DNA from 3 places in the Janibacter hoylei PVAS-1 genome. Region 3 is predicted to be linked to each of the others. Evidence: predicted binding sites of a transcription regulator. Region 3 holds the regulator's gene; each other region holds the start of a gene.

Region 1 (3,251 bases), on a different contig from region 3:
CTGGCGACGTCGTGGCCATAGCCCTTGCGGGCGAGCATGCCGGACAACCGTCGGGTCTGGACCACGCGGTCGAGGCCGTGCATCGAGCGCAGCTTCTTGGCGACGAGCTCGTGGGCCCTGGCCCGCTCGTCCTCGGGGTCGACGTCGTCGAGGACCGCACGGGCGATCTCGTCGTCGACCCCCTTGGCGCGCAGCTCGTGCGATAGCGCTCGACGGGCCAGGCCGCGCCCGGCCTGCTTGGAGCGGACGAAGGCCTGCGCATAGGCCTCGTCGTCGACGAGCCCGACCTGCTCGAAGCGGTCGAGCACCTCGGCCGCGACGTCGTCGGGGCAGCCCTTGCGGGTCAGTGCGTCCTCGAGCTGCTTGCGGCTCTTGGGTGCACCGGTCAGCTGGCGCAGCACGACGGCACGGGCAACCGCGTGGGGGTCGGAGTCCGCGTCCCGGGTCGCCGGGTCCGGGGGCGGGATCCTTCGAGACGGTCGCTGAGCGACCTCCGGATCCTGAGGAGGGAGTCCGCTTTGCGGGCGAGCGTCTCGAAGGGCAGGGACCGGGGAGCCGTCCTCGATGGCGGAGACCGCCGCACGCAGGCGCGCGACGGTCTCCGGGTCGTGACGATCCGTCATGACGTGCCCTCGATCAGAAGTCGACCGGGACCTCGGCCGGCTCCTCAGCCGCCTCGTCGGCGGGCTTGACGCCGATGCCGAGCTTGGTCTTGATCTTGACCTCGATCTCCTCGCCGAGCTGGGGGTTGTCCTTGAGGAACTTGCGGGCATTTTCCTTGCCCTGACCCAGCTGGTCGCCCTCGTACGTGTACCAGGCGCCGGCCTTGCGGATGAAGCCGTGCTCGACGCCCATGTCGATGAGGCCGCCCTCGCGAGAGATGCCCTGGCCATAGAGGATGTCGAACTCGGCCTGCTTGAAGGGCGGGCTGACCTTGTTCTTCACGACCTTGACCCGGGTGCGGTTGCCGACCGGGTCGGTGCCGTCCTTGAGCGTCTCGATGCGGCGCACGTCGAGGCGGACCGAGGCGTAGAACTTCAGCGCCTTGCCACCGGTCGTCGTCTCGGGCGAGCCGAACATGACACCGATCTTTTCCCGCAGCTGGTTGATGAAGATCGCGGTGGTGCCCGACGCGTTGAGGGCACCGGTGATCTTGCGCAGGGCCTGGCTCATGAGGCGGGCCTGCAGACCGACGTGGCTGTCACCCATCTCGCCCTCGATCTCGGCGCGGGGCACGAGCGCGGCGACCGAGTCGATGACGATGATGTCGAGCGCGCCGGAGCGGATGAGCATGTCGGCGATCTCGAGCGCCTGCTCACCGGTGTCCGGCTGGCTGACGAGCAGGGCGTCGGTGTCGACGCCGAGCTTCTTGGCGTACTCGGGGTCGAGCGCGTGCTCGGCGTCGATGAAGGCCGCGATGCCGCCGGCGCGCTGCGCATTGGCGACGGCGTGCAGGGCGACGGTCGTCTTACCGGAGGACTCCGGGCCGTAGACCTCGACGACGCGGCCGCGGGGCAGGCCGCCGATGCCGAGGGCGACGTCCAGGGCGATCGCGCCGGTCGGGATGACCGCGATCGGGGGACGCACGTCGTCACCCAGGCGCATGACCGCGCCCTTGCCGTGGGCCTTCTCGATCTGGCCCATGACGTTGTCGAGGGACTTGAGCTTCTGCTCGTGGAGCTTGCTGTCGATGGCGGTGACCTCAGCCATGCCACACCTTCCTTGTCGTCGTGTCGGGCGCGTCCACCGGCGACCGGATCGCACTGTCGGACGTCTCGTGCGTGTCTGGTCAGACGCTAGGAGCCAGCACCGACAACGGTCCGCAGCTGCCGTGGGGCTGTGGACGCCGGTGTCGTCGGCCGAGCACCTGTGGACGACGTTACCCGAACACGTGTTCGAGGTCGGGAGCGGCGCGCCGACACGCCGGGACTCCCCCTTCGTCGCCCGTCGGCTACGACCGCAGGAGTGTCTCGATGCGGCGGGAGGTCGCCCAGATGCCGACCACGCCGAGCACGACGAGGTAGCCGACGTGCCACAGCAGGCCCCAGCCGACCTCCCCGAGCATGAGCCCGCGCTCCAGCGCCACCCCGTGGTAGAGCGGCGTCGCCTGGACGATCGGCTGGGCCCACCCCGGGTAGGTGCCGAGCGGGAAGAAGGTCGCCGACAGCAGGAAGAGCGGCTGGATGACGAGCATGATCCAGTCGAAGTCGACCCACGAGCGCATGAAGGTCGTCGCAAACATGCCCACGGCGGAGAAGGCGAGCCCGATGAAGACCGCCGCCGGCACCGCGAGCAGCGACCACCACGACTCCACGACCCCGACGGCGAGCGCCACGAGGTAGAAGACGAGCGCGTAGACCCCGCCACGGATGAGCGACCACACCACCTCGCCGACCGCGATGTCGCGCGGGCCGAGCGGCGTCGCGAGCATCGCGTCGTAGATCTTCGCGTAGCGCAGCTTGAAGAAGACGTTGAAGGTCGAGTCCATGATCGCGCCGTTCATCGCCGACGCGGCGAGCATGGCGGGCGCGACGAAGGCCGCATAGCTCACCTCGGTGCCGCCGTCGGTCAGCACGACGGGCACGAGCGACCCGACCCCGATGCCGAGGGAGAGCAGGTAGAAGACCGGCTCGGCGAAGCCGGTGACGAAGGCCGCCCACCGCCGCCGGAAGCCGACGACGTTGCGCTCCACCACGGAGCGCCACATCGCCAGGCCCGGCGTGAGCACCCCCGCGCTCACGAGACGAGCCTGCGGGTCATGCCGGCGCGGGCGTATACCCAGCCGGCCGCGATGACGACGAGCAGCACCGCCAGGTGCACCAGGTCGAAGGGAGCGAAGCTCCCGTGGGCCGCGGCGCGGCACAGCTCCACGCCGTGCCACAGGGGCGTCAGCCAGGCGAGCACCTCGAGGACCAGCGGGAGGCGGTCGACGGGGAAGAAGACGCCGGAAAAGAGCATGAGGGGCGTGATGACGAGCCGGTAGACGATGTTGAAGGCCGACTCCCCCTTCGCCCGGGCGGTGAAGCCGAAGAGCGGCACCGCGAAGGCCAGCGTCACGAGCACGCCGATCGGCACGGCGAGGAGCACCCACCACGACGTGAAGCTGCCGAAGAGCGCCGCGACGACGACGAAGGCCGCCGCCGCGAAGCCACCCTGCGCGGCGACCACGGCGAGGTGGCCGAGCAGGAGGTCGCTCACCGTGAGCGGGGTGGCGAGCATCGAGTGGTACATCCGGTTCCACGTGAAGAGCC
Region 2 (3,251 bases), on a different contig from region 3:
GCCTCGGGCAGGTGGACCCGCCCGATGCCGAGGTCCTTGCGGTCGTCGAGCGCGCACTCCACCGCCGTGCGCACCGTCGCCTCGAGCAGCGCCGCGGCCCGCTGCCGGGGACTCGCGCAGGCGAAGCCGCCCGCACCGCCACCGAGCACGCTCGCCACCCGGTGGGCGTGCTCGACCATCGTCGCGTCGTCGGCGAGGTGCCCGGCGGTCGTCACCCGGTCGAGGTGCCGGGCGTCGAGGACGACGAGTCGTCGGGTCGCGTCGAGGACGTCGGCGGTCGTCGCGTCGTGCGGGTGGAGATGACGCACTGCCGCGGTGAGCACGGCCGGGACCCCGCAGGCGTCAGCGAGCCCGAGCAGGTGGGCGGCGTGCCCGGTCGACGCGGGGGTGCCGGGCGGTCCGCCGTGGTCGACGACCTCGATGGCGAGCGCCCCGGCCGGCAGCACCCGCTGCCAGGCCTGCAGCCGCTCGCGGGCCACGTCGGGACGTCGGGCGAGCAGCGCGGCGCCGACGTCGGAGGTCGGGCCGAGCAGGACGAGCAGCGGGGCCGGCTCGTCAGCCCCGGGGGCCGCGGCGTGCCGGGCGATCATCGCCGCGGTCGCGACGGCCTCGCCGCGCTCACCCGTGAGGTGCACCTCGCTGACGAGCCGGCACAGCCGCGCCCAGCCGACCCCGTGCGGCACCCCGGCACCCGCCCCCCGGGCGAGCACGGTGACCCGCGGGTGACGCGGGTCGACCTCGGCTCCCCCGCGCACCGGGGTGCGCCGACGCTCGGGGGCGCGCCCGCCGCCGTCGACCGCGAGGTCGACCCCGAGCACGGGCGCGATGCCGGCCGCGGTCGCGGCCCGGACGAAGCGCACCGCCCCGTAGAGCCCGTCGCGGTCGGTGAGGGCGAGTGCCGGCTGCCCGAGCTCCGCGGCCCGGGCCACGAGGTCCTCCGGTGTCGTCGTGCCGTGGCGAAGGGAGAACCCCGAGGCCACGTGCAGGTGGGCGAAGGTCACCCGGCACCACCCCTTCGCCGCGCGTCCTCGAGGTCGTGCGCTGCGAGGTCGTGCGCTGCGAGGTCGCGCGAAGGGGGGATCGCGGCCAGCTCCCCGACGACCCGGACCGGGGGCAGCCCGAGCACGCCGGAGACGATCCGCACGAAGTCCTCCCCTTGGCGGAGCAGGTCGTCGACCTCCCGGACCGACATCGGCCCGGACGCCCCGTGGCCGGGGCGGGAGCCCCCTTCGGGCAGGACGGTCGCGAAGAAGTCCGCCCACTCGGTCAGCTCGGGCGCGACCCGCGGCAGCAGGTGCCACACGTCGACCGGACCGTGTCCCCGGGCGGCCCCCGGCGAACGACCGCGCACCGAGAGCACCGCAGCCGCCGCCCGCAGGACGGCCAGCTTGGTACCGGCGCTGCGACCGGCCACGGAGGCGGCCATGTGGGCCGCGGCCAGGCTCTCGCCGGCTGCGGCGAGCAGGTCGAGCGCGGCATCGAGACGATCGGGGTCGAGCACGGGCAGAGCACCCATCATCGCCACCTCAGTCCTGGGTCCGCAGGAGCAGCCAGCCGGGGGCGCCCCCACCCGGGGTGGCCTCGTCCGACGCGTCGACGCCCAGGTCGTAGACCCCCGGGGTGCTGCTGCGGCCGCGCTGGGCACTGACCCGCCAGACCTGCCGGGTCAGCGGGACCTGGGCGAGCGGCCGGTCGGCCCCGCGCCACCACGCGCACCGCTCCTCCCAGTGGTCGACGACCTCCATCACCCGGTAGAGCCGCCCCCGCCACAGGAACTGCTCCGGCGATGCACCCCCCACGCGCACCTCGATGGGCTCCTCGACGACCCTGACCATGACCGCTCCCTCCACTCGAACACCTGTTCGAACACAGTAGCCCGGGGGGCGGACATCGCGTCAACCCCGGTCGACGTAGGCTGGTCGCGATCCCGTGATCCGAGCACGGGACACCGACACCCCCTTCGCCACCTGGAGCCGACGTGCCGCACCCGCTGGACCTGGACGACCTGCGCTCGCGGGTCCAGGACCGCATCGACGCCGAGCTGGACCGCTGGGAGGTCGAGCTCGCCGAGGTCGGCCCCGAGGTCGCCGACCTGACCACTCCTGTGCGCACCCTCCTGCGGGGCGGCAAGCGCCTGCGGGCCGGCTTCGCCTACTGGGGCTGGCGCGCCGCCGGCCGCGACGACCACGAGGGCGCGATCTCGCTCGCCGCCTCCATGGAGCTCTTCCAGGCCGCTGCACTCATCCACGACGACGTCATGGACGACAGCGAGACCCGCCGCGGCCAGCCCGCGACGCACCGGGCCCTCTCCCGCGCCCACGCCGAGCGCGCCTGGCACGGCGACCCCGACCACTTCGGCGTCGCCGGGGCGATCCTCGCCGGCAACCTCTGCCTCGGCTGGTGCGACGACCTCTACGCCGGCTCGGGGCTGCCGCCCGAGGCACTCGCCGCCGCACGCCCCGCCTTCGAGCGGATGCGCGGCCAGCTCATGGCCGGTCAGTTCCTCGACATCGTCACCTCGATGCGCCCCTGGCACCAGCTCGCCGACGACGCACGGGTCGACCAGGCCCGCCACGTCATCACCTACAAGAGCGCCAAGTACTCGATCGAGCACCCCCTCCTCATCGGCGCCACGGCCGGCGGGCTCGGCCCGAGCGACCTCGCGGCGCTCTCCCGCTACGGGGTGGCGCTCGGCGTGGCCTTCCAGCTGCGCGACGACGTGCTCGGCGTCTTCGGCGACCCGGACGTCACGGGCAAGCCGGCCGGCGACGACCTGCGCGAGGGCAAGCGCACCGTGCTCATCGCCCGCACCCTCGCCGGCGCCGACGACGTGTCGACGACGCGGGTCGACCAGTGGCTCGGCGCGCCCGACCTGACGAGCAGCGAGGTCGACTCCTTCCGCGCGCTCATCGTCGACACCGGCGCGCTCGAGGGCGTCGAGGCCGACATCAGCCACGGGGCCGAGACCGCTCGGGCCGCGCTCGCTGAGGCGACGGGCGTCGCCGAGCCCGCCCGACGGGTGCTCGACGAGCTCATCGACCTGACGACGGCCCGCAGCACCTGAGCCGCGCCGGCCCGGTTGCGCGACGCACGGTGCGCCGCGCCACGGGCCTCAGGCCTCCTCCATCGCGCGGCGCCGCACCTCGGTCTTGAACCCCGCGCGGATCGCCTCGATCGGCGTCGGGCCACCGGGCAGGCTCTCGTCGCGGGCAAACATCCACTCGACGATCTCCTCGTCGGAGAAGGCGGCA
Region 3 (3,251 bases):
CTTCAGCTGTGCTGCGGTCGTTCTTCAAAGGTGTCACCGGGTACCGACAGCCCAACGGCGTGCCGGCCCCGGGGGTCTAGGGGGTGGTGACGGCGGCGTGCTCCTCGCGGAGCGTGGCGATCGCCGACTCGAAGTCCTCGAGCGAGTCGAAGGACTGGTAGACGGAGGCGAAGCGCAGGTACGCCACCTCGTCGAGATCACGCAGCGGCGGCAGGATCGCCATGCCCACCTCGTGGGCGTCGATCTCCGCGCTGCCCTGGGAGCGGATGCTCTCCTCGACCCGCTGGGCCAGGAGGGCGAGCTGGTCCTCGGTGACCGGTCGGCCCTGGCAGGCCTTGCGGACGCCGGCGAGCACCTTGGCCCGGCTGAAGGGCTCGGCGGCACCGGACCGCTTCGTCACCGTGAGGCTGGCGCTCTCGAGGGTCGTGAAGCGGCGGCTGCACTCCGGGCACTGGCGACGACGCCGGATGGCGCTGCCGTCATCGGTCGTCCGGCTGTCGATGACCCGGGAGTCGGTGTGCCGGCAGAACGGGCAGTGCACGGTGATCTCCCTTCGCTGGACGTGCGATGTGGTGCTGCTTGTGGATGGTGCGGTGGACGAAACTGGGGACGAACCCCGCTCGCCTGTGGAGAAACGGTCTCCGCCTGTGCACTATATGTGGACGAATGACAACCGTGTAACCACTAGATGTAGTGACCATTAGACGCCTCCGGCGGACGTGACGCAAGTCCCCCGGAAAAACAGTCGATGAACGGCACATCGGCCGCCCCCACGGTGCGTGGAGACGGCCGATGGCCTACCCGGGCCGGGTCGAGTGGCTCGGGGGATGGTGGTGACGAAGGGGGTCAGTGCCCCGGGATCGTCAGGGTCTGCCCGGCGTGGACGTGCGTGGTCGAGAGGTTGTTGGCGACCTGGATGCGAGTCACCGCCTCCGCGGTGGGGAGACCGGCGAGCTCGGTCGTGGCGATCTCGCTGAGCGTCTGCCCCGGCTCGACGGTGACCTCCTGCGTCGCCGCTGGCGTGCCACCGAAGGCGAGGCTCGCGCCCGCGACGCTCGCCACGGCGACCGTCGTCAGGGTGATCACCAGGCGGCCGCGACGGGTCAGGCGGGTGCGCGAGGCCGGGCGCTCGACGACGGCGTCACCGGTCGGCACGGAGATGAGGTGGCGCGTGCGTGCCGGCGCGTCGATGCAAATCGGGGTGGCAGTGAGAGCAGTCATGCGGTCCTCCTCGTGGCGATTCCGTCGAACCGGTGTTCGATAGAACGTCTGTACGATGTCTAGCACGGGTGTTCGAAGAAAATCAACAACACGCTCGAACACGTGTTTGAAATGCTTGTTCGATCGGCCTAGGGTCGATCTCACCGAGAAGTTGACCAGCGACCACCGACAACGGAAGGCCGCGAGCTCGGGACCGGACACGGACGAAGGGGTCGAGACCATGAGCGGCAAGGGCAAGGACAACATCCACCAGTTGCCCGAGCGGGACACCGGCGACGGGCTGACCGCCCGGCAGCGCAAGGTGCTCGAGGTGATCCGCAATGCCGTCGCCAGCCGGGGCTACCCGCCGAGCCTGCGCGAGATCGGCGAGCTCGTCGGCCTGACGAGCCCGAGCTCGGTGGCCCACCAGCTCTCCTCCCTCGAGCGCAAGGGCTACCTGCGTCGCGACCCCAACCGGCCCCGCGCCATCGAGGTCATCTCCCCCGACGACTCCACCCCCGCGGTCACGGCCGAGGTCACCGACCTCACCGACGGCATGCGCGGCGGCGCGAGCACCCACGACGAGGTCGTCGACCCGACCGGCTCCGGCGACGAGCGCCCCGAGGCGAGCTACGTGCCCGTGCTCGGTCAGATCGCCGCCGGTGTGCCGATCACCGCGGAGGAGGTCGTCGACGACGTCTTCCCGCTGCCCAAGCAGATCGTCGGCGAAGGCTCGCTCTTCCTGCTCAAGGTCGTCGGCGACTCGATGATCGACGCGGCCATCTGCGACGGCGACTGGGTCGTCGTGCGCCAGCAGCCCAATGCAGACAACGGCGACATCGTCGCGGCCATGCTCGACAACGAGGCGACCGTCAAGACCTTCAAGCGGACCGACGGCAACGTCTGGCTGCTCCCCCACAACCCGGCCTTCGACCCGATCGACGGCAACCACGCGACGATCCTCGGCAAGGTCACCGCCGTGCTGCGCCGCCTCTGACCGCGAGGTCCTCGACGGCGCCGACCAGGTGCCGGAGCGACGGCGCGAGCTCGCCATCCACCCGGTGGTCGACGAGGTCGTCGCCGCGGGTGGGGCCCCGGGTGATGAGCAAGACGGGAATCCCCCGCTTCGCCGCGTGACGCACGAAGCGCAGGCCCGACATCACCTGCAGCGAGCTGCCGAGCACGAGCAGGCTCGGCGCCGCGTCGACGAGGTCGTAGCAGTGCTGGACCAGCGGCTTGGCCACGGACCCACCGAAGAAGACGACGTCCGGCTTCAGCGTGTCGTCCCCGCACACAAGGCAGCGCGGTGCGACGAAGCGTTCGACGTCGACGCTCTCCAGGCGCACGTCACCATCGGGCCTGATCTCGTCGCTGTCGACGTCGAAGCCGGGGTTGTCCCGGGACATCCGCGCATCGAGAGTGCGCCGGTCCTCGCGCGCCTCGCAGGTGAGGCAGACGACCTCGACGAGGCTGCCGTGCAGCTCGACCACGTCTCGCGTCCCGGCTGCTTGGTGGAGACCGTCGACGTTTTGCGTGATGACCGGGCCGACCGCACCGAGATCCTGCAACCGCGTGACGAGGTGGTGCGCCGCGTTGGGCCGCGCGGCGTGAAATCGGCGCCACCCGACGTAGCTGCGCGCCCAGTACCGCTGGCGCGCTTGGCTGCTGCCGACGAACTCCCCGTAGTGCATCGGGGTCACTCGTCGGGTGCCGTCCGGTCCCCGGTAGTCGGGTATCCCCGAGTCCGTCGACATGCCCGCGCCCGTCAGCACGAGGGCGGGGCCGACGGACAGAGCCGCCGCGATGGCGTCGATCACCCGACCAGTATGGGCGGCCGCTCCGGGCCGACCTACGATGGGCCCCATGATCGACGCCGCAGGGCTGCGCGTGATGCGGGCCATCGCCGAGGAGGGCAGCTTCACCGCTGCCGCGCTCGCGCTCGGGTACTCCCAGCCCGCCGTCTCCCAGATGGTCAAGCGTCTGGAGCAACGCACCGGGACCGTCCTCGTCGAAAAGGTCGGCCGCTCCGTGCGGCTCACCGAGGCCGGCGC

What was found. The regulator LexA, encoded in region 3, represses DNA repair genes until DNA is damaged. The targets are predictions, from matches to a motif close to TCGAACANNTGTTCGA.
Region 1: recA (recombinase RecA) is a predicted target of LexA. The motif match lies at 1,884-1,899, and genes of this name have one in related genera.
Region 2: CWN80_RS08520 (DUF6504 family protein) is a predicted target of LexA. The motif match lies at 1,851-1,866, and genes of this name have one in related genera.

Annotation. Positions count from the first base shown of each region.
Region 1 covers NZ_PIPF01000001.1:194,824-198,074, forward strand. Annotated here, with positions in the region: gene CWN80_RS00990 (regulatory protein RecX) at 1-401, opposite strand, end outside; gene recA (recombinase RecA) at 637-1,710, opposite strand; gene CWN80_RS01000 (ABC transporter permease) at 1,952-2,740, opposite strand; gene CWN80_RS01005 (ABC transporter permease) at 2,737-3,251, opposite strand, start outside.
Region 2 covers NZ_PIPF01000007.1:344,918-348,168, forward strand. Annotated here, with positions in the region: gene CWN80_RS08510 (DNA polymerase III subunit alpha) at 1-1,001, opposite strand, end outside; gene CWN80_RS08515 (SAV_6107 family HEPN domain-containing protein) at 998-1,516, opposite strand; gene CWN80_RS08520 (DUF6504 family protein) at 1,527-1,835, opposite strand; gene CWN80_RS08525 (polyprenyl synthetase family protein) at 1,979-3,064, shown strand; gene CWN80_RS08530 (Rv2175c family DNA-binding protein) at 3,113-3,251, opposite strand, start outside.
Region 3 covers NZ_PIPF01000002.1:88,561-91,811, reverse strand. Annotated here, with positions in the region: gene nrdR (transcriptional regulator NrdR) at 77-541, opposite strand; gene CWN80_RS02710 (LysM peptidoglycan-binding domain-containing protein) at 847-1,221, opposite strand; gene lexA (transcriptional repressor LexA) at 1,442-2,197, shown strand; gene CWN80_RS02700 (NAD-dependent protein deacetylase) at 2,172-3,017, opposite strand; gene CWN80_RS02695 (LysR family transcriptional regulator) at 3,064-3,251, shown strand, end outside.